4 regions of the Paenibacillus sp. p3-SID867 genome follow, and region 2 is predicted to be linked to each of the others. Evidence: riboswitches for the same ligand, from Rfam matches in the RefSeq annotation. Region 2 holds a riboswitch; each other region holds the start of a gene.
The links. A riboswitch is a leader RNA that binds a small molecule or an ion and turns the genes downstream of it on or off. The one in region 2 is predicted to bind thiamine pyrophosphate.
Positions count from the first base shown of each region.

Region 1: it holds a riboswitch for thiamine pyrophosphate, as region 2 does, so the genes downstream of both, tenA (thiaminase II) here and M4D81_RS21190 (ECF transporter S component) in region 2, are expected to answer to the same signal.
Region 3: it holds a riboswitch for thiamine pyrophosphate, as region 2 does, so the genes downstream of both, M4D81_RS11990 (ABC transporter substrate-binding protein) here and M4D81_RS21190 (ECF transporter S component) in region 2, are expected to answer to the same signal.
Region 4: it holds a riboswitch for thiamine pyrophosphate, as region 2 does, so the genes downstream of both, M4D81_RS09405 (Ykof family thiamine-binding protein) here and M4D81_RS21190 (ECF transporter S component) in region 2, are expected to answer to the same signal.

Region 1 is NZ_JAMBDM010000002.1:394,395-399,809, reverse strand. Features, by position in the region: gene M4D81_RS05075 (VOC family protein) at 793-1,293, opposite strand; TPP riboswitch at 1,558-1,661, shown strand; gene tenA (thiaminase II) at 1,801-2,487, shown strand; gene thiM (hydroxyethylthiazole kinase) at 2,540-3,382, shown strand; gene thiD (bifunctional hydroxymethylpyrimidine kinase/phosphomethylpyrimidine kinase) at 3,379-4,395, shown strand; gene thiE (thiamine phosphate synthase) at 4,392-5,066, shown strand; gene M4D81_RS05050 (BglG family transcription antiterminator) at 5,329-5,415, shown strand, end outside.
Region 2 is NZ_JAMBDM010000010.1:170,413-175,827, forward strand. Features, by position in the region: gene M4D81_RS21180 (energy-coupling factor transporter transmembrane component T family protein) at 1-802, opposite strand, end outside; gene M4D81_RS21185 (ABC transporter ATP-binding protein) at 799-2,481, opposite strand; gene M4D81_RS21190 (ECF transporter S component) at 2,474-3,103, opposite strand; TPP riboswitch at 3,195-3,307, opposite strand; gene asd (archaetidylserine decarboxylase) at 3,472-4,275, shown strand; gene M4D81_RS21200 (SDR family oxidoreductase) at 4,351-5,205, opposite strand.
Region 3 is NZ_JAMBDM010000005.1:47,717-53,131, reverse strand. Features, by position in the region: gene M4D81_RS12005 (ABC transporter ATP-binding protein) at 1-405, opposite strand, end outside; gene M4D81_RS12000 (ABC transporter permease) at 459-1,214, opposite strand; gene M4D81_RS11995 (thiamine-binding protein) at 1,211-1,504, opposite strand; gene M4D81_RS11990 (ABC transporter substrate-binding protein) at 1,601-2,632, opposite strand; TPP riboswitch at 2,747-2,858, opposite strand; gene M4D81_RS11985 (VOC family protein) at 3,032-3,415, opposite strand; gene M4D81_RS11980 (GGDEF domain-containing protein) at 3,649-5,184, shown strand; gene M4D81_RS11975 (EAL domain-containing protein) at 5,393-5,415, shown strand, end outside.
Region 4 is NZ_JAMBDM010000004.1:98,239-103,653, reverse strand. Features, by position in the region: gene M4D81_RS09415 (nucleotidyltransferase domain-containing protein) at 137-835, shown strand; gene M4D81_RS09410 (YjcZ family sporulation protein) at 953-1,051, shown strand; gene M4D81_RS09405 (Ykof family thiamine-binding protein) at 1,124-1,729, opposite strand; TPP riboswitch at 1,814-1,916, opposite strand; gene M4D81_RS09400 (nitroreductase family protein) at 2,101-2,703, opposite strand; gene M4D81_RS09395 (ABC transporter permease) at 3,245-4,198, shown strand; gene M4D81_RS09390 (iron chelate uptake ABC transporter family permease subunit) at 4,188-5,135, shown strand; gene M4D81_RS09385 (iron ABC transporter ATP-binding protein) at 5,132-5,415, shown strand, end outside.

The DNA of each region.
Region 1 (5,415 bases), on a different contig from region 2:
TGTAGTACCAATACCAGCAGTAGCCCAAGATCAGCAGTCGCACCAATACAGCAGTAGCACCAATCCCATCAGTTGCACCAAGACCAGTTAGTCTCACCAAGATCAGTAGTCGCACCAAGATCAGCAGTAGCCTAGAAGTAGCACCAAGTCCAGCAGTGCCTCAATCCCAGCAGTTAGCACCAAGGCCACCTGTTAACGGACACCAGTTCCTTTATTTGCCTGATTCGGTCCCAATTCTTACAACTAACGGACACAGGATCTCTTATTACCTCAATAAGGTGCCTATTTGCCATCATATTCTATGAATAGCGTATCTGGTGTCCGCTAGCACTCGAAAATAACACCCATTTGGCTAAATAACGGATCCTAAGTCCGTTTGCCTCGAGCAAGTCGCATTAAGACTAGTAGCCGCATCAAGATCAGTAATAGCACCAATCACAGCAGTAGCAACAAGACAGCAGTCGCACCAAGCCCAGCAGTAGCCTCAATCCCAGCAGTCGCATCAAGCCCAGCAGTAGCCTCAATCCCAGCAGTCCAAGCCCAGCAGTAACTCCAAGCCCAGCAGTAACTCCAATCCCAGCAGTAGCACCCAGCCCAGCAGTAACACCAAGCCCAGCAGTAGCCTCAGCTACATACTCTGTGTTCCCTCGGTTTCTACCTCTAAACCATAGCTACTCTGAGTTACCCGGTCCCTACATCGATTATAATCGACAGCCATCCAAGCATACCCCTTGGAACCGAACCACCCATGATGTTCTCCCTGAAATAACGCTTTTGCTTCACTTCACCTTGTTACGAAATCTTCACCACGATTTCAGCTCCGGCAACATAGGTCATTGCCTTCATGTAATCCGGGTCCTGGGCTCGTCGTTCCATCTCCTCGGGCGTCAGGTCCTCCATTCGCGTCTGAATCCACCATAAGTTGCCGAACGGGTCCCGTACCCGTCCCACCCGGTCGCCGAAGAACAAACTCGTTGGCTCCGTCACCGAGACGGCTCCTGCGGCGAGCGCTTGCTGGTAAGCGGCGTCGCAATCCTCAACATATAAGCGGAGGTACGCCGGGCTATCCGGCCATTCCGGCTTCGCATCAAACATCATCACGACGGCATCTCCGATTCGCACCTCGGCATGGCCGATGACACTATCGCCAACATAGACGCGGGCTAACTCTTCGGCTTGAAAAGCCTGCTCCAGGAATTCAATCAGCGCTGCGGAGTTTCTTGAGATAATCCATGGTGTCACGGAGGTGTAGCCCTCCGGAATGGGTTTAACCGCTTTTGATGGGTTCGTCATAAATAAGCTCGCTCCTTTAAACTTCATTTATTTGAATAACGTTTATGTACTCATTATGTAGGGGAATACATGACAGCCGAGCGTCAGTGATTCTGAAACAAGTTTGGGGCAGCCGGCGATTTTATCTCGCGAAAAGAATACTGCCACCGTACAACATCATGATCAACCGGTTACGGGAAGATTCCGCAAGTGGGGTTCTGTCCGCGAACCGTTAACGTTTGACAGCATCTACAAACCTATGTACAGTATTAGACAAAAGAATAGGAAGTCCACTAGGGGAGCCGTTAGCGGCTGAGACAGGAGCGTATCTTGGACCCTTTGAACCTGATCTAGTTCGTACTAGCGTAGGAAAGTGGAGCCTTCGTATATAAGGTCTTGGTGCGTTTTTGGCGCACTCGGGCTTGTTGACGAAGCCGCTCCAGTTTTCGGGGCGGCTTTTTAGCGTTGCCTGGAAAGTCGTGTCTTATGGACTTCCTGCTCTTCAATATGTTGGAGGTGGGGACAAAAATGAGTTTTACGCAAGAGCTCCGTCAGCAGGCGGGAGACATTTTTCAAGCAATCTTCGACCATCCCTTTGTAAAAGGCATTGCCGAGGGGAAACTGGAGCGGGAACAGCTGATTCACTACGTGAAGCAGGATTTTGAGTATTTGAATGCCTACATGCGGATCTATGGAATTGCCATATCCAAATCGAGCAGCCGGGAAGAGATTGCAACCTTTAACGAACAAATCTCATTTATCCTGCACAGCGAGGTGCATCCGCATCAAAATTTCTGCACAGCCGCAGGGGTGACTTACGAAGAGCTCCAGGGGTATCCGCTGGCTCCGTCCGCACATCATTATATCCGTCATATGCTCACGGTTGCGCATGAGGGCAGTCTGGGCGAGATTATGGCCGTACTGCTGCCTTGCCCGTGGACCTACCTGGAGATTGGCCGCAAGCTGCTGGATGAAGTGAAGCCGGATGAATCCCATCCGTTCTACGATTGGATTTATTTCTACGGCAACCGGGGGGAAGACGCGACAGCCAAGTTCTGCAGCCGTGTCGATGAATGGGCGGAGCATGCGACGGCAGCCGAGCGAGAACGGATGAAGGAGCATTTTATGCTGAGCTGCCAGCTGGAGTATATGTTTTGGGATATGGCTTATAAGCAGGAGGAATGGCCGGTGCCGCTGCAGGCTGCGGTGCTGTAAGGAGACCTAACTAGCTCATAAATTCCAATATAGCGAAGAGAGGCTGATTCATATGCATACATGGGAAAAAGAGGTTTCGGCGCTTTTAACAAAAGTGCGGCAGACGAGCCCCCTCGTTCACAACATGACGAACGTGGTGGTTACGAATTTTACGGCTAACGGCTTGTACGCGCTGGGCGCGTCGCCGGTCATGGCTTACGCGCCGGAGGAAGTGGCGGATATGGCCGCCATCGCGGGCGCGCTCGTATTGAACATCGGCACGCTGAACCGCGAGCTTGTGGATGCGATGATCATAGCCGGACAATCGGCGAACGCACACGGCGTGCCGGTCCTGCTGGACCCGGTCGGTGCGGGAGCGACCCGTTTTCGAACGGAGTCGGCGCTGCGGATCCTAAGCGAGGTGAAGGTATCGTTCGTGCGCGGGAATGCGGCTGAAGTCGCTCACCTTGTCGGGGAGGCCCGCGAGATCAAAGGCGTAGACGCTGGCAACAGCACGGGCAGTGATCATGCCGAGCTGGCCGTGCGGGCTGCGCGCGAATTAGGCACGATCGTGGCCATTACCGGTGAAGAGGACGTGATTACCGATGGAAACGAGGTACGTATCATTACCGGCGGGGATGTTCTGCTCACGAAGGTGACCGGGGCAGGGTGCCTGCTGACCTCGGTGCTGGGTGCCTTTGCCGCAGTAGAAGCAAACCTGCTGCTTGCCGGTACGGCGGGCCTGGCCTTCTACGGGGCCGCGGCGGCGAGAGCTGCAGAGCGAACCGCGGACCAGGGACCGGGAAGCTTCCAGATTGCTTTCCTGGATGAGCTGGCAAAGCTTCAACCAGGCTCGCTGGAGGGCTATGCCGCTGTCCGGGAAGCGGAAGCGTCCGCTGCAGGTGGCGCACGATGAGCAAGTCTCACGTTCCTCGGGCACTGACGATTGCGGGGTCTGACAGCGGCGGCGGTGCCGGCATTCAAGCCGATCTGAAAACCTTCCAGGAGCTTGGGGTATACGGCATGTCAGCGATTACGGCGATCACGGTGCAGAATACATTGGGGGTTCAAGGCGTTTATCCGCTGCCTCCCGAAGCAGCTGCTGAGCAGATTGAAGCGGTTGGCTCGGACCTCGGAGTCGATGCATTGAAGACAGGCATGCTGTTCAATGCCGAGATCATTCGCCTGGCTGCTGACCGGATCCGGGCATTCGGCTGGGAGAAGGTCGTTGTGGATCCCGTGATGATCGCCAAGGGCGGAGCAGAGCTGCTGCAAAGCGAAGCGGTGCAGGCTTTAAAAGAGGATTTGCTGCCGCTGGCGTTAATTGTCACCCCCAATATACCGGAGGCCGAAGTATTGGCGGGGATGCGTATCCGCACGAAGGAAGATCGGAAGGAAGCGGCGAGACGTATCCAGGATCTGGGGCCCAAGATCGTTGTGATCAAAGGCGGCCATGACGAGGGAATGACCGGCAGCGGTGAAATTGCGGATCACGAAAGAGACAGGGGATCAGCTATGGCGGCGGGTACGCAGCAGGAAGAGTTGTCTCAGTCCGAAAGTACGTATGGCCAAACAAGAACCGCCAGCGATAACGGGGAGTTTAATGAGGGACGCTCCCCCATGATCAAGAATGATGACAGATTCGGTAACTCCGACAGTCCTCCGGTGATGGACCTTGTATACGATGGTATCGCCTTTACAGAATTATATGGACAAAGAATTCATACCGTTCATACGCATGGTACCGGCTGTACTTTCTCTGCGGCCATTACCGCAGGCCTGGCCCAAGGCTTGAGGGCATTCGATGCCATTCAGAACGGGCGCATATTCATCCAGGCGGCCATTGAGGACGGCTTAAACCTGGGACAGGGACACGGCCCAACAAATCATTGGGCGTATCGTCGCCGGCATCAGGAGGTGCTGCGATGACGAGCAGAGTGACACCCGAGATGATGAGGCAGCATCTACGGATGTACCTCGTACTTGGCAGCGTGAATTGCAGCGTCGAGCCAAGCCGGGTCGTGCAGGATGCATTGGCTGGCGGCACGACCATGGTCCAGTTCCGCGAGAAGGGACAGGGCGCACTTGTTGGCGAGCCGATGATTCGGCTGGCCCGCCGTATCCAGGCCGAGTGCCGCAAAGCAGGCGTGCCCTTCATCGTCAATGATGATGTGGAACTGGCACTGAAGCTGAACGCCGACGGCGTGCACATCGGCCAGGACGATGAATCTGCGGCTTCGGTACGTGAACGGATCGGCAATCGGATTCTGGGCGTCTCGGCCCATTCTGTTGAGGAAGCCAGGCGCGCCATTCTCCACGGTGCCGATTATCTTGGCATCGGGCCGATCTATCCGACCCGCTCGAAGGATGATGCCAAGGCTGCGCAAGGCCCGGCGATTCTTCGAGAAATGCGCGAAGCTGGAATCCATCTGCCGATTGTAGGAATTGGCGGGATTACCGTGGATCGCGTGGAGGAAGTGATGGGAGCGGGTGCGGATGGCGTCGCCGTGATATCCGCCGTGACGGGAGCGAAGTCGGCGCGAGAGGCTGTGGAGGCTTTTATAGGAAAGATACGCTGTGCAACCGAACGAATTTTTTAAAATGTAAGAGGATCATGATAAGGATCATGATAAAGGATCATGAACAAGAGTGTCGAATTTCTTCGGCACTCTTTTTTTGTTTACGTCAGATTTTATATTACTGTATATGTTCAGCTTATCCCTCAACATGCCATTCTTTGGGTCCATTCTCGCGTTTCATCTCAGATCAGATTGCCATAGCGACCCGGATATGATATACGTAGGACAATGTACCTGCTCCACGAATAGTGAGCTCTCCAAATAAGTTGAATAGGAGATCGGAATGAATAATAGGCAAAAAGTGATTTTTCGTAATTTGTTAATGGAACCGAACCGGCTGTGGCTCGTTCAGGATCTGGCGGATCAGACC
Region 2 (5,415 bases):
CAAACCGCACGTCGCCAATGCCGAACCATGGAAAATATCCGGCTGCGGCATAAGCGAAAGCGGCCGCAACTGCAAGTAATCCTATAACCAGAAGATCATAGCGTGAATAACGCGACGGGTAATAATACGTTCGGGACTTCGCCTGATCGCCATCGAATTGCTTGGCCTCCATCGCGGCGGCCACCCGATGGGCCCGGCGGATGCTCTGTGCCAGCAGCGGCACCACATACAGTCCTGCGCGGTTCACCATGCCGCGAATTCCGCGGATCGGGCGGACTCCTCGTACCTTCAAGGCTTGGCGGCGGATCACATATTCCTCCCACACCATGGGCAGCAGCCGGATCGAAGCCATGAAGCTGTAAGCATACTTGGGTGCAAGCCTCAACTTCTGCATCAGGCTGTAGAATAAATCCACCGAGGACGTTGTCGTCACGAGCAGCAGCCCCTCCGAGGCAAAGGCAATTCCCTTAAAGCCCAAATGCAGCCCTCGGTAGAAGCTTTCTTCCGATACCCGGAACAACCCCCACTCCCACCAGATCGTTTCTCCCTTACCGAACAGCATCATGGAAGAGGCGGACGATATGAAGGCAAGCAGAAACGGAATGAAGAACAACAGCATTTTCCACGGCTTCACCCCGCTGAGCACCACGAGACAGACCATAAAGATCAACGCCTGGTACAAAACAAAATCAAGATCATGGGTTAACACCGTCATGAAAAACAGCGCACAGATCAGACCCAGCTTCACCACCGGATTCGCCCGGTGCAGCCAAGTGATCCGTACGGGGTTCCATATGTTCATGCATTCACCCCCGTGAGGCGATGATCGGCCGTGGTTAGATTTTCGCGAGTCTCATCAGTGCCATTCACTCCGCCCGCCTCCCGTCCGGATTCCGTCCCGGTACACCAGCGCGGGGAAGGCATGCTCGAGGTCAGTTGTCCCTCGCGGATTTCCCATATATGCGTGGCGACCCGCTGGGCGACCTCCATTTCATGCGTCACCATGAGAATGGCGGTTCCCGCACGGCGCAGCTTCTCGCACATCTCCAGAATCGCGAATGTATTCCGCGCATCCTGTCCGAAGGTCGGCTCATCCAGAAGCAGGACGGACGGCTGTCTTGCCATGGCCGTAGCCACGCTCAAGCGGCGCTTTTGGCCTGTCGACAGCTGGTACGGATGCCTGGCCTCCAAGCCATTCAATCCGAAACGTTCAAGACAGCGCTCGGCCTGCGCCTTCGCTTCCTCCGGCGGCACATGATCCACCAGCAGCGAGTAAACCACCTCATCGCCGATGCGCTCCGTCAGGAATTGAAGCTCCGGATTCTGAAACACGAATCCGATTTGGCGCAGCTGCTGCTCTCTCTTCTTCCGCACCTTCCTGCGCTTGCCCTGAATGACCTCTTCCCGGCAGAGCATGTAGGTCCCTTCGGCGCGAAGCAGCCCCATCAAACTGAGCAGCAGCGAGCTTTTGCCTGCTCCGTTCGGACCTACCACCGCAATGAATTGTCCCGGAAACACCTCGGCCGAAGGGAGGCTAATGACCGGTTTATCCCATCTCATTCCCCTGAAATTCGCCAGGTGAATGACAGGCTCCCCACGTTGAGCATACGGCGGAGCAGCCTCATGCAGGAGATTACGATTACCCTGCTCATCGCCAAGCGCATCGACCGGAGCAAACAGCTCTCTGCCCGCCCGGGTCTGCGCATAATCTTCCCATACGCCGGGATACCAGATTCCATAAGCTTGGAGTTCCCGCTCGTATTCTGCGAATATCGCTGCTGGAGGACCTTCGCCCAGAATCACGCCATCCGGGCTGAACAGCACGACACGATCCACGTATCTGGCCATTTCTTCGATCCGGTGCTCCACGATGATCAGTGTCCGCCCATCCGATACGGCCTTCACCGCGGACCAGATTTGCTCCCTTCCTTCCGGGTCGAGCAAGGCAGATGGCTCGTCTAGGAACAGCACCTCCGGCTCCAGCAGCAGAGCCGAAGCCAGCGCTAACCTTTGCTTCATGCCTTGGGACAGATGCCCGATCGGCATATGAAGCTCCTCAAGATCAAGCCCCACCTCGCGGAGCGCCGCTTGCATCCTCTCCTTCATCTCATCGCGCGGAACACTTAGATTTTCCAGTACGAAAGCCAGCTCTTCATCCACGTACGGCATGCAGAACTGGGTATCCGGATCTTGAAATACATACCCCCAAGAGCGCGGAACCAGCTGCGACTCGCATTTCATCGGCACCTCCGTTGCGCGGGGAATCATCCCGCTAAGCACCTGCAGCAGCGTGGATTTGCCGCAGCCGCTCGGACCGAGCAGCAGCACCTTCTCCCCGCGGACAGCCGAGAAGGAGAGGTCTTTGAACATCAGTCGTTCCTCGCCCGGATACTTCAGACGCAATCCCTCCACATAGACCGCCGGTTCCGGAACCATCTCAGCGGACTGAGCCGGAACCAGGCTAACCGTGGCATTAGACATGGCGCGGATCATCCAGTGCTTCGTAATCCTTCTTCGACGCAGGACGCAGCAGGGATGTGACGCCCGTGCGGTCCAAGGCTTTGGCCAGCAAGAGCATGAGCAGGCCTGCAATGACGGCACCGCTGAGTACCCGCATACCGTATTTGGCCAGGAACATCCACGTCTGCAGGTCATCGGTATAACTGTAATAGAAGTCCATGATCATCGATCCGATGGCTGCGCCTGCTCCGGCAATCGCCAGCGTCCACGCCGAGGTGCTCCGATAACGGAACGCCGCGAATACCAATTCTGCCCCAAGTCCTTGAATGAGGCCATACAGCAGCAGAGTCAATCCCCAGCCGCTGCCAAACAGCACTTCCACGTGGGCAGCCGCCACTTCCGCAATGATGGCCACTCCCGGCTTACGGATTAGCAAGTATGCAAGCGTGGCTGCAGCGAACCACATTCCGTATAACAACTCATCCGCTTCAAAGAACAGCGGTTTTAACAGATTGTAAACCGAACCCCAGAAGTGATAAATGACGCCAAGCACCAGCGATACCAGCACCGTCACCAAAATATCGCTTAACCGCAGCCCTTTTCGGGGCTGAACCCCCAACTTCTCTTGCATAGATGTTCCCATAACCATACATTCCCCTCTCCACCTCTATTTTTGTGTAAGCACAACAAAAAACCGTCTGGAAAAACGCGCAGACGGAAAAATAGGCCCTATGTAGGCAGGGTCGGATATTCTCTACGCTGGCATTACCCAGTTCAGATTAACGGTCAACAGCGGATAACAGCTGCAATCTCAGCCTGATTCACTCAAGCCCCCGTATTCCCTATTCGGTTTCATGTTAATCTTAAAATACACATTCGTTCTCCAATTAGCAAGAACCTTTTTTCAAAAATGGCTATTTATTGATTTCCAGCTCATTCTATGTCAATATCAGAGTGATTGGCTTTTCCACCAACGTTTATTGCTGACACCTATGCACAAAGGAGAATGACATGGCTAAACAATTGCTGCGTCTGATGACTGAGCTGTCCTCCCGCAAGTGGCTGTCCCGAATCATGGGACATTGTTCCCACAGCCGGCTGAGCCGTCATCTAATACCTGCATTCATACGAATTTATCAAATTCCGGCGCATGAAGCGGAGAAAGAAATCCACGAATACCGCTCACTGAACGAATTCTTTTCCCGCCGGTTAAAAATAGGCCTGCGCGCCATAGACGACACCGCCGATGCCATGGTAAGCCCCGTCGATGCCACGATATCGGCGATGTGCGCCGTCAACGCCGGCACCATTCTGAGCGTCAAGGGACAGGATTATACCCTGAGCGAGCTGCTCGCCAAATCACCGAGAATGGAAAACTACATCAACGGTTATGCATTTGTATTGTATTTAAGCCCAACCGACTATCATCGCATTCATTCCCCTGTAACCGGTGTTCAGGCGGAAAGCGAGCATTTAAAGGGACGCGTTTACCCCGTGAACGATTTTGCGATGACCCATATCCGGCATGTGCTCAGCCGTAATGAGCGCCTCATTACCTATATTGCGCATGAGTTCGGCGAAGTTGCCGTCGTGAAGGTCGGAGCCATGAACGTAAGCAGCATCCGTTATGCCGACGAGAACGTGAAGAAATACGAGATCGGCGATGAACTCGCGTACTTTGAATTCGGCTCTACCGTCGTGCTTCTGACAGAGAACGGCACGTTTACTCCGCGCGGTGACCTGGAACCCGGCTCCAAGGTGAAGATGGGAGAGCTGCTTGGTTTGCTTCACCCGTCCCCGACCAGAAAAGGGTAACTCCATTCACCTTACCAAGCTTCACCAAGCATCGCATGACAAGTTAAGGCCATGAATCATTCGCTGCATGAATGATTAACGCCGGTCCAGCATCCGATAAACGATCCGCTGAAACAGCCGATCCGGCAGTACGCCCTTGATCCATGCGGTCAGCCGCGTACCTCTGGGCAGCGTATAGCGGAACCTCGGTTTGGACATGGACGCAATGTTTGCCACAAGCCTGGCTACCTCCTGCGGATCTCCGCTTCCCCTGGCTGTCCGCTCGGAATAGTCCAGCACGCCCTTCAGCAGACCGCTGTAGGGTGATCCTTCCTTTACCGTAAGCTCCCCAAAACTTTTATTCCAGATCGGCGTGCCATAGGCACCAGGCTGGATCAGCACAACATCGATGCCAAAGGGCATCAACTCCATGGACAGGCTCTCGCCGAACCCCTCCAGCGCAAATTTGGATGCCGCATAGGGACCATAACCCGGAAAGCCGACCACGCCGCTAATGCTGCTCATGAGAATGATTTTGGATCGTCCCGTCTTGCGCAGCAGCGGGAGCATATGCTGCGTTACCGATACGGTCCCGAAAAAATTCGTCTCCAACTGCTTGCGCCAGCCGCTGAGCGGTACTTCCTCCACCATGCCGCCTACCGCTTCGCCGGCGTTGTTCACCAGCACGTCCAAGCGGCCGAACTTCTGCTCTAACTCCCAAGCAGCAGCCTTGACATGTTCCTCTGAGCATATATCCAGCTGGAATACGTGAATGCGTTCGACAACATCTGCTTTTTCGGCTCGGGTCAACAGCTCTGCAGCCGCCTCCGGCCTGCGCAGACCCGCTGCCACGTCATAGCCCGCTTTTGCCAGCTCCAAGCTGATGAGCAGTCCGAACCCGCTCGACGCGCCCGTGATCAGCGCAACCTTTCCTGCTCCCGCCGTTACCACCGAAACACCGCTTGGTCCGCCATTGCCACTTTACCCTTCACACCCTTCACCCTTCCGTTATCCGAACTGCCTGTCCGGTCCATTAAAACCCTGCGTTTAGCGCTTTATACATATTCCTAATATAACAAATTTTCGCAATGCCAACAGAGTCCCTATCCGTATATGCATCCTTTTACAACGTAATCAGACATACTCCCTATTCCCATGTGC
Region 3 (5,415 bases), on a different contig from region 2:
TTCCCTGGCAGTGGCTTTCGAGGTGCCTCGCAGCTCTTCGGGAAGGAGCACATTGTCCTCCACCGTACGCCAAGGGAACAGGGCCGGCTGTTGAGGCATATAGGCGATGCGGCCTTTTTCCCCGGTCACGTCCTTACCATCCATGAGGACAGAGCCCGCATCCGGAGCTGTTAACCCCCCAATGATATGGAAGAGGGTGCTCTTTCCGCTGCCTGAAGGACCGATCAAGGAGACGAATTCCCCGGGCTGTACTTGAAGCGAAAGGCCATCCAGCACATGCACTTCGCTGCGCCGGTCGCGGAAGGTTTTTCGAAGGCTGCGAACCTCGAGGGCAGGTGAGGTTGAGACCGGCGCAGCCGACGGGTCAGCTCCGTCCTGGACCGTCAGGGGTACTTGATGTGTCATATCGACAAATGGCCTCCTATCATATAAGATTCGAAACATCTATTCACGGGGACTCAACCTTTTCGATTCCAGCGGATGAGCCGCTTCTCCAGCAAAGTGATCAGCAGCACCATCAGCAGGCTGAGCAGGACGATGACCAGGATGGCAACAAACACCCGATCCGTGCGGTAGCCGGATTTTTGCAGCATCATGTAGTAGCCGATTCCCCGGTCCGAGCCGATCCATTCCCCGATAACCGCACCCATGACCGAATAGGTAGCCGCAATTCGAATCCCGGAGAAGATGGAGGGAAGGGCATGTGGCAGCTCCAGCTTGCTGAAAATTTGCCATGAGGTAGCCCCCGCCATCTGCATGTAATTCATCATGGTTCGGTCAGTACGGGTCAGTCCGTCCAGGGCCGCAACAGCGACGGGGAAGAAGCAGACCAGCGTAATCACGATAACCTTGGGCAGCATGCCGAAGCCGAACCAAATCATGAGAAGCGGGGCTAGGGCGATTGTCGGCACATTCTGGCTAAGAATAAGAAGCGGATAAAGAGCGGTTTTGAGAAAAGGCACCATGTGCAGTGCCAGCGAGATGACTAGACCGATCGCCGTACCGATCATAAATCCGACCAGGGTTAATTGCAGGGTAGCCGCTGTATGCTGGAAGAGACCGGAAGCTCCGGTAACGGCCTCATGCCCGATGGCCGTCGGCGCAGGCAGAATAAAAGGTTCAATGTCGAATATGGATACTGCGGCCTGCCATACCACCAAAAAGAAGAGGACCGCCACAACGGGCGGCCAAACCGAACTCCACCAGCTTCTCATGGACGGTATTTCTCAGTCAGCTTATCCATGCTGATGCCGCTGGGGTGATGGGCGATTTTGACTTGGGATATGATGCTGAGACTTCCCGCATTCACCAGCGCTTCATGCATGCGCTCCACGATTTTGAGCAGCTCGGCGAGCTCACCTTCCATGGTCGTTTCGAGTGCATGAACCTCGTATTTCACGCCTGATTCCTGAATGACCTTAATCGCTTCATCTACATAAGGGATGCTGTCGGCCCCGTTTGGCGTTCTCGGTATCACTTGAATGCTCAAAAGTGTATTCGCCATGTAAACTCATCCTTTCGTGCAAGCTATATTGTAATGGAAGAGAGAGGGGCAGCCTGCCGTAAATGCCGTCTCTCTTCTTTTTAAATAGAAATAACCTTATGGCTGCTCCGGTAAAAAATCATTGGTGAATGCGCGGTCCGCATCAAGTTCCTTCTCCAGCAGCTTGCGCTCAAACATCCAGTCGGCATATCCTGACCATACTTCGGCTTTCTGCTCGCCCCAGCGGGATGCATCATCCTGATAACGGGGGCTCAGCCATTTCTGGCTGGCGAGAACCAGTTCGGCATCCAAGTCAGGAACCGCCTTCGTAAGCAGAGCTGCCGCATCTTCAGGATGTTGAATCGCATAGTCGTATCCTTTTGAAGTCGCCCGCATGAACGCTTTGATAAGCTCAGGGTCCTCCTGGATCAGCTTCTCGTTCGTCACGATTACCGGTGTGTAATAATCAAGCTGCTCGGAGTAGTCCTTCACATAAATCATGTCAAGCGGTTCATTGCGAAGCTCGGCTTCAATCCCCGTCCAAGCATAGAAGATCCAGGCAAAATCAATGTCGCGTTTGACGGCCGTAAAATAATCGGCATCGCCCATATTGACCATATTCACCTTGCTGACATCGGCGCCATCGATCTCCATGATGGATTTCATGACGGCTTCCTCCACAGGTGAGCCCCAGCCGCCATAGGATTTTCCTTCAAAATCGCCTGCCTTCACGATGCCTTTGTCCTTGGGGGCGGCAAAGCCGGACGTATTATGCTGAATGATCGCTGCAATGGAAACGAGCGGCAATCCTTGGGTTCTGGCCAGTGTTACGCCTTCCTGATAACTGATGCCAAACGGCACTTTTCCGGATGCGACCAGCGTATCCGTTCCGCCTGCTCCCGGCTGGACGATCTGGACATTAAGCCCTTCTTCCTCATAATACCCAAGCTCCTTCGCTGCATACAGGCCGGTGTGATTCGTATTGGCGGACCAATCGAGCATCAGCTGCACGTCACGGAGTTTCCCGGAAGTCTGACTGCCTTCGCCTTCGGCACCTGTCTTCTTGTTCTGTTCGCTTGTACCGCATCCGGACGCGACCATAAGCAGGACGCAAGCGAGAAGCAGCGGAATCCATCTTCCCTTCTTCATCGTTTCTTCTCTCCTTTAAGTTCTCTTTCTATTACCTCGCAACTCCACACAAAAAACGCCCTGATGATATCAGGACGCATGACGGCGTAAGTGTATACCACGGCAAATAAATAGCTGCCGCAAACATGGGCTTCCTACGCTGGCATTACCCAGATCAGGTGTAAGGGTCAGTATCATATCGGATACACTCTCAGCCGGCCATATCCCAGCTCCCCCGGTATTTATGAAGTTTCGATCATTACATCCGCTATTATAGTCCTAACACACCAGACCTGTCTAGTTCGAAGAGGTACGAACGGGGCAGGTCTTTGCTTAGAATACTTATGCAATGGGAAACATTAATTGATCCTATGAACCTTTCACGAGATAAAGTATTTGAAAAAGGCTGCTACGTGGAGGTTAGCGCTGGAAGAACTCAATCCATTCCCCTTCGGGACCATGTACGAAGAAATAACGGAAACCATTCGGGAGCGTCACGATTTCCTCGTCCAAGTGAGGAACGTCAAGTCCTTGAACCCGGGCATATTCCTCTTCAATGTTATCCGTGCTGACGGCGAAATGATGAACGGTGCCCTCCGCTGGCAGCGTGTCGCTGTATCCCTGAATAAGCTCGACTTCCGTCTCGTTGCTGCCGTTAAACCCGAGGAACGCCAGCTGGATGACGCCATTCGTATGGGTCAGGCGATTCTTTAGTTCTAGTCCGACTACGGATGTATAGAAGGCGATTGTAGCTTCTAGGTCCCGGACAACAATACCGACATGATCTAAGCGTTTCTGTGACATGGTTCAACACCCTTTCCGATCTATATGAGATATGACTGAAATGTTATCACATAATCCCTATACGTCAAGTGGGAGTTGTGTTCATGCAGGGGCTGATAAAGATGATTTTTCTTTCATTTCCTCATCTTTACTTTTGAGTGGGTAAAAAGTATCATGAGAAATAGAAAGATTAATTCAAAAGACCTAACATATGAAAGTGATCCAGCTTACCTTTTGGCCGAGGAGGAATGCTTATGAGTCCAACTCCAGCAGATCATCTGTGGATTCGACTCGCCATGATATATGCATTCATTCAGATCATGATTGCTCTGTGGATGCCTGAGGCTTTATCGCTTCAGCGTGTTCTAGTCATTATTCCTCCTGCAGCCGCCTCCGTTTATTTAATGCGGATTAGTCGGCGTTATGAGGTTCATCTTCGCAGATTTTGGCTTATTGTGAGTCTCGGATTAATGGGGGATGCAGCGGCACGAATCATTCACGCTTGTTATGTTTGGTTTGGAAAAGAGAGCGCTTTCTCTCCGATCCTAACCCACTTATTCTGGGGACTTGAACTCATTTTGTTCGCAAGTTCTCTCATTTATTTATTCCGGCATGTTCAAGGATCGTTTCGGGGACTCCGGTTTATGCTGGATATCGTGATTGTTGGCATAGCCGTCATGACAGTAGGGTGGGAATATTTCATCAAGCCTGAGCTTCAGGGGCTGGCCCATGAGGCAGTATGGGGAAACCTTTGGGTGGACATGCTGTATCCCCTGTGCGCAATAGTACTTATTTTTTTTACGCTGGTATTGTATTTTAATACCGGACTGTTAGGGAAAAGGGCGGCCATTCTGTTATGTCTTGGCGGAAGCGCTTATATTGCCGGAGATGTCCTGTACATCTATCTCGTTGATCTGATGGGTATCGAGGTTCGTTCCTATCTGTATCCACTCTATACGATATCGGTATTAATCATTAGTTTCGCAGGTGCGCAGTCCGCTCCTAATTCCCGTAAACCATCCGTTGGCGAGCGGGAGCCGCGTTCAGTCGGAAGCCTGATCGTAAGGTACCTGCTTCCCTACAGCGTGCTTGGCGGGATGTTTGCCCTTATGGCGCAGCGGTTTGGAGGGTGGACTGGACTGTTTACCGGCCTTTCCCTGTGCGTGATCCTGATTCTGTTCAGGCAGATTTTAATCCAGTTCGAGAACGATCGCTTGTTTGACCGACTGCATGAGAGTCTGATGCAGAGTGAAGCCCTGGCACATCGTGATGATCTGACGGGGCTGTATAATCGCCGTTATTTTAATGCAAGGCTGGCGAGCTCGCTGAAGGAGGCGGACCGCGCAGGTTCCCGTGTAGGCTTATTGTATATGGATATGAATCGTTTCAAACGAGTCAATGACCGATACGGCCACCGTACCGGCGATTTGTTGATACGAAAGGTTGCAGATCGGCTTCAATCTCTTGAATCCAAGGGAGTTTTGGTTTCTCGTTTAGGAGGAGACGAATTCACCGTTATGATCCATCCGGCTGGTGAGGATCAGGAGCTGATCTGGATGGCGGAGGAGATTTGGACGTTGCTTAGCGAGCCGTATGAATTGGAAGGGCATGAAGTCCGAACCACGCCGAGTATCGGCATTGCAGTTTATCCGGATCATGCCAGAAATGATCAGGAGCTGATTGGCCGCGCCGATGCCGCGATGTATGCGGCGAAGGAACGGAACGCCCCTTGGCATTTTGATGTGGAGCGGACGATGCTGCTGCAGCTTTTGGATCAAAAGGTTGAGTAGATCAAGCATGACCATCGTATTGACAATACGTTGTTAAAAGCAATATAAGTCGATTTTTGTAGAATTTGGTGTAATCATTGTACGAATCTTGCGCATTTCTCTTAAAATAGGTCATAACTTCGATATAAAATCCATAAAATGCAAAGAAATCATATTCAAAATGCCGATAAGAAGCATAGTGAGAGCTAGCTTGCCAAGGAGGACGAACATGATTTGCGACAATTGCAGCAC
Region 4 (5,415 bases), on a different contig from region 2:
TCCCTTCTTCCCTTGTCATCAACATGAGGGTAATCGTTTATTTACCATATGATTCAGGTACGTTTAGGGTTTTAGCTGAATTAGATATTTTGAGCCCTTTTTTCGGGAGGATCAGAGTCATAATGGAGGAAACGTCATGAGGATGGAACCGGTAGAGGCAGCGGAACGCGTCATTCAACACGATTATCCCGACTGTTTGCTTGCCGTGCTTGGCGGCAGCGCGAGCAGAGGCGAATATAATGAACAATCCGATTTGGACATTATGGTCCTTGAACGAGAGGGTCATGATTTCAGCAGGAGGACGATAGGGGCGCATGGGTGGATCGCGGAAATCTTTATATTGTCTTTATCCTCCTATCGCGAATATTTTGACGAGGGAGTGATCGCGGCGAATCCGTCATTTCAGCGGATGATCGCAGAAGGGACGGTGCTGCGCCTTATGCCCGAGGGGGAAGAGGTGCGGGCGGAAGCCCAAAGCGATTTGGATTACGGACCTCTGCCCTTGACGAGAACCGATATTAACGATTACCGTTATGTGCTAACCGAGTACATGCTGGACTTGAAGAGTCCCCGAAGCGATGGCGAAAAATGGTTTACGGTGCACAAAATAGCCGCGATTCTCTGTGATTTTGTACTTAGGGTGAACCGGGAGTGGACGGGTGAAGGGAAAACGCTGTTCCGCCTGTTTAACCGCTTTGACACAATCTTAGGAGAGCGATTGGAAGCAGCGCTCGCGGCGATGTATCGCCAAGATGATCCTTCTGTTCTAATGGCATTTACCGAGGAAATGCTCCGTCCGTACGGAGGGAAACTTCTCATCGGTTATGAGGAATAAAATATCGATGCCAATAGATAAAGATTGGTACATTAGCCGTGACGCTAGCAAGGCGCGGGAAATACTATAATAGTGTGATTACATCACGGCATACTTTAAATCCAGGAGGGGATCTTCATGAGCGGAGTATATGGCGGCGGTGAATATGGCAATTCAGTAGGAATTATTTTGGTTCTCTTTATCCTGCTCGTAATCATCTTGAGTGCTTGGGTTTAAACCGTCAAGATTCTTGGCAGTAGTGACAGAAAAGCCCGGCGCATGCCGGGCTTTTGTCTGCCTCAATCGGACTCAATTCGATGCAGCTTTAACCGAGGGGCTGTGAGCGGACACCACTGCAGTCATGACCAGATGGCTGCTGTCGGATTGGATCGCATGCAAAAACGCCTCTTCAAGAGACCCGAACACCCGGGATAAGGATCCGTCCAACCGGCTGGCGTAATGAACGCTTCCGGCGAACGTACCGGCTGCCTTCGCACGATTTACTTCACCGTAGATGACCTCCATGTAGTTATCCGTACCCATGGGGTAAAGAGCGAATTGGCAGGCAGTCTCCATATCGGCATGTTCTCCGATGTCGTTGTTTAAGCGGGTCGAATCCTCCGTCATATATACATCGGCGTCCGTATCCCCGGGGCAGCCGATGGAATAAGTGCCATTAAAAACAGTGTGCACGCCACTCGCCGCAGCATGGGCGAATATCGCTCTTGTAACATCAAAGACATGCTCTGCACGTCCACGAATACAGGTACTCACATCGTCTGTCTGAATCCACACCTTCCCCGTATCCACAGATTGCAGCGCGCCCAGGATGACCTCTACAAACCGGTCTGTCATAGGAAATACCGAGAACCGGCATCCGACGATCCGGCTGGTTCCGCAAACAAGCTCATTCATTGTCATTTCCTCCCCATTATATAAGTCCACGTAAAAAAACCGCACCCCGTGAAGAAGGTGCAGTTATGCCTACGAAAAGAAATAAACATAAATGCTACACTTCCCCACGCTAGTATGACCTAGATCGGGTGATAAGGGTTAACGGCAGCCCGCCGTCTCTCAGCACATGGCACCCCTAGTACAGCCAACATCTTATGTAGTTGGTTAACCACAAGATTTGCCCCGGAACTTCATGTTATCGGTAGAAGTTCGAGGGTTCTTACCTGTGTAATTGTATCGTTTTGCCATCGGTTTTTCAATCTTTGCCCATTATAAAAACCGCCTGTCCCAGTTGCAGGAACTTAGGGAGGCGGCTTTTTTCATCTGTTTGATTAGTTATATACTTTCACGCGATCTTCAAGCGGTGCAAATTCTTTTTCGCCTGGTTCAGCAACCGGCTTACCGAAAGGCATTTGAGCAATCAGCTTCCAGCTTTCCGGGATGTTCCATTCGGCTTTTACTTTTTCGTCGATCAGCGGGTTGTAGTGCTGCAGGGATGCGCCCAGACCTTCTGCTTCAAGGGATGTCCATACTACAAATTGCAGCATGCCGTTGGATTGGTTGGACCATACCGGGAAGTTGTCGGCATAAGCGGCAAAGTTTTGTTGCAGCCCGGCAATGACGTTGTTGTCCTCGAAGAACAGTACCGTACCGTAACCAGCGCGGAATGAAGCCATTTTGTCGGCAGTGGATTTGAATGCTTCTTCATCACCAACAACTTCCTTCAGAATGCCTTCCGTCATGTTCCACAGTTTATCATGCTGTTCGCCAAGCAATACAACGACGCGTGCACTTTGGGAGTTGAAAGAAGACGGAGTATACTTAACCGCTTCGTTTACGATTTCCTGAATACGCTCGTCCGAGATAACGGATTCTTTGCTAATCCCGTAATAAGAACGGCGATTTTTGAGTGCAGCTGAAAAATCTTTAGACATTGAAAAAAAACCTCCTGGTGTAATCGAATTTGCATACGCCTGATTAGAAGATGTCCCTTACTACAAGCAAATATGCATTTTACGTTATTAGCCATAAATTCAATTATTATTCTACATTAACTTACGTTTAGTTAGAAATAATAATTCTGTTAGGATATTAATATAACTTAGAGGAATTGTCAACGACTTTTAATATCTAATATAATTTTTCTTATCCATTTAATAGGGATTGAAACAGTATCGTTTTTAGAGAAGTCTCATTATTGCAGATGCTGCATTAAAGGGGATTTAACCAAAGTGTGGTTCTGCCCTGAGGATAATAGCTATGTCTCCACCTAACTTCATATTATGAACAATTCATGAACAAAATATACTTGTATGAACAATTTAATTGATTTTGATTCTCAATTATACTTGTCGAGCCAGAATGAGGATGATATAATGCATATCAGAACGCAATTGATAATCAATCTCAATGAGAATGATGACGAAAATTGCACGATCCCAGGTATTTAGAGACATACGCATAGAAGGAAGAGCCATGAAGATTAGATACTTATTTGCAGCCGTTGTGGTACTCTCGATAATCTCATTATTTATTGGAGTTAAAGATATCTCGCCACTGCAATTGTTCTCGATGACGGAACAACAACAGCATATTATGCTTGTCAGCCGGATTCCTAGGCTTGTCAGTCTCATATTGGCGGGTGTCAGCATGAGCATCTGCGGATTGATCATGCAGCAGCTCAGCCGCAACAAGTTCGTATCGCCCACCACGGCAGGTACGATGGACTCTGCCAGACTGGGGATATTGGTAGCCATGCTTGTCTTCACGACAAGCGGACCGCTTGTCAAAATGCTTGTGGCATTTGTATTCGCTCTGGCAGGAACCTTTATCTTCATGAAGATACTGGATCGGATTAAGTTCAAGGATGCGATCTTCATCCCGCTCGTAGGGCTGATGTTCGGTAATATCGTCAGTTCGATCGCCACCTTCTTTGCATACAAATATGATCTTATTCAGAATATGTCCGCATGGCTCCAGGGTGATTTTTCCATGATCATGAAGGGCCAGTATGAAATGCTCTATCTTAGTATCCCGCTTGTGATTCTGGCGTATCTGTTCGCCAACAAGTTTACGGTGGCCGGAATGGGAGAGGAGTTTGCTACCAACCTGGGCCTTCACTACCGGAGAGTTGTGAATCTGGGACTGGTCATCGTGGCGCTGGTTACGGCTTCCGTCGTGCTGACGGTCGGCGTGATTCCGTTTCTTGGTCTGATCATACCTAATATTGTTAGTTTGTACTTAGGAGACCATTTGAAAAAAAGCCTTTCGCATACCGCGCTGCTGGGGGCCGGGTTCGTACTGTTCTGTGACATCCTGGGCCGGATCATTATTTATCCCTATGAAATTCCGATTAGTCTAACCGTGGGCGTACTCGGAAGCGGTATATTCATTTTCTTACTGATGAGGAGAAAGGCTTATGACTTATAAAGCCAAACTCGGCCTGTTGGCCGCAGCGGCAATCATCCTGGTGGCAGTCTTTCTGTTCATTGATCTTGGCGGCAATTGGGATTACGCGCTTCCGAGGAGAATCAAGAAGGTGCTTGCCATTATTCTGACCGGCGGGGCGATTGCTCTGTCTACCACGGTGTTTCAAACGGTCACGAATAACCGGATACTGACGCCTAGCGTTATGGGATTAGATTCCTTATATATACTGATCCAGACCACCGTCATCTTTGTTTTCGGATCCTTCACGCTGTACAAACTGGGCAGCAACGTTAACTTTCTGATCAACGTGGGCGCGATGATCCTATTTGCCGGAGTCTTATATAAGATTCTGTTTAAAAGGGAAGGGAATAACATTTACTTCCTGCTGCTGATCGGCATGATCTTCGGAACCCTGTTCTCCAGCATGTCTTCCTTTATGGAAGTGCTGATTGACCCGAACGAGTTCCAGTTTGTAGCCGACAAAATGTTTGCCAGCTTTAACAATGTGAAGACCGAGCTCCTGGTCCTTTCCGTCATTGTCGTAGCGCTGACCTTGCTGTACTTTGCCCGATTTGCCAAGTACCTGAACGTGCTGGCACTAGGTCGTGAGCAGGCGATCAACCTCGGCGTGAATTATGATTATGTTGTGAAGCGGCTTCTGATTGTGGTTGCCGTTCTGATCTCGGTGGCTACCGCTTTGGTAGGTCCGATTACATTCCTCGGGCTCCTGGTGGTCAACGTTGCGTACGAAGTGATGAAGACATACAGGCATTCATATTTAATAGCAGCATCCATACTGATTAGCATTATTGCACTGGTCGGCGGTCAATTGGTTGTAGAGCGGGTGTTCACGTTCTCTACAACGCTCAGCGTCATTATCAACTTCATCGGCGGTGTCTACTTCATATACCTGCTACTAAAGGAGAGTAAAGCATGATCCAGGTTACGAACGTATCGAAAGTCTATGGCGGCAAAAAAGTCGTTGATAACGTGTCCGTTACGATCCCGAAAGGTCAAATCACTTCCTTTATCGGTCCGAACGGTGCCGGCAAGAGTACGTTGCTGTCCATGATTAGCAGATTAACAGGCAAGGACAGCGGACAAATTACGGTGGACGGTAAAGAGGTTAGCCAATGGAAGAGCGGCGATCTGGCGAAGAAGGTTTCGATTCTGAAACAATCCAACCACATCAGCCTCCGTCTGACGGTGCGTGAGCT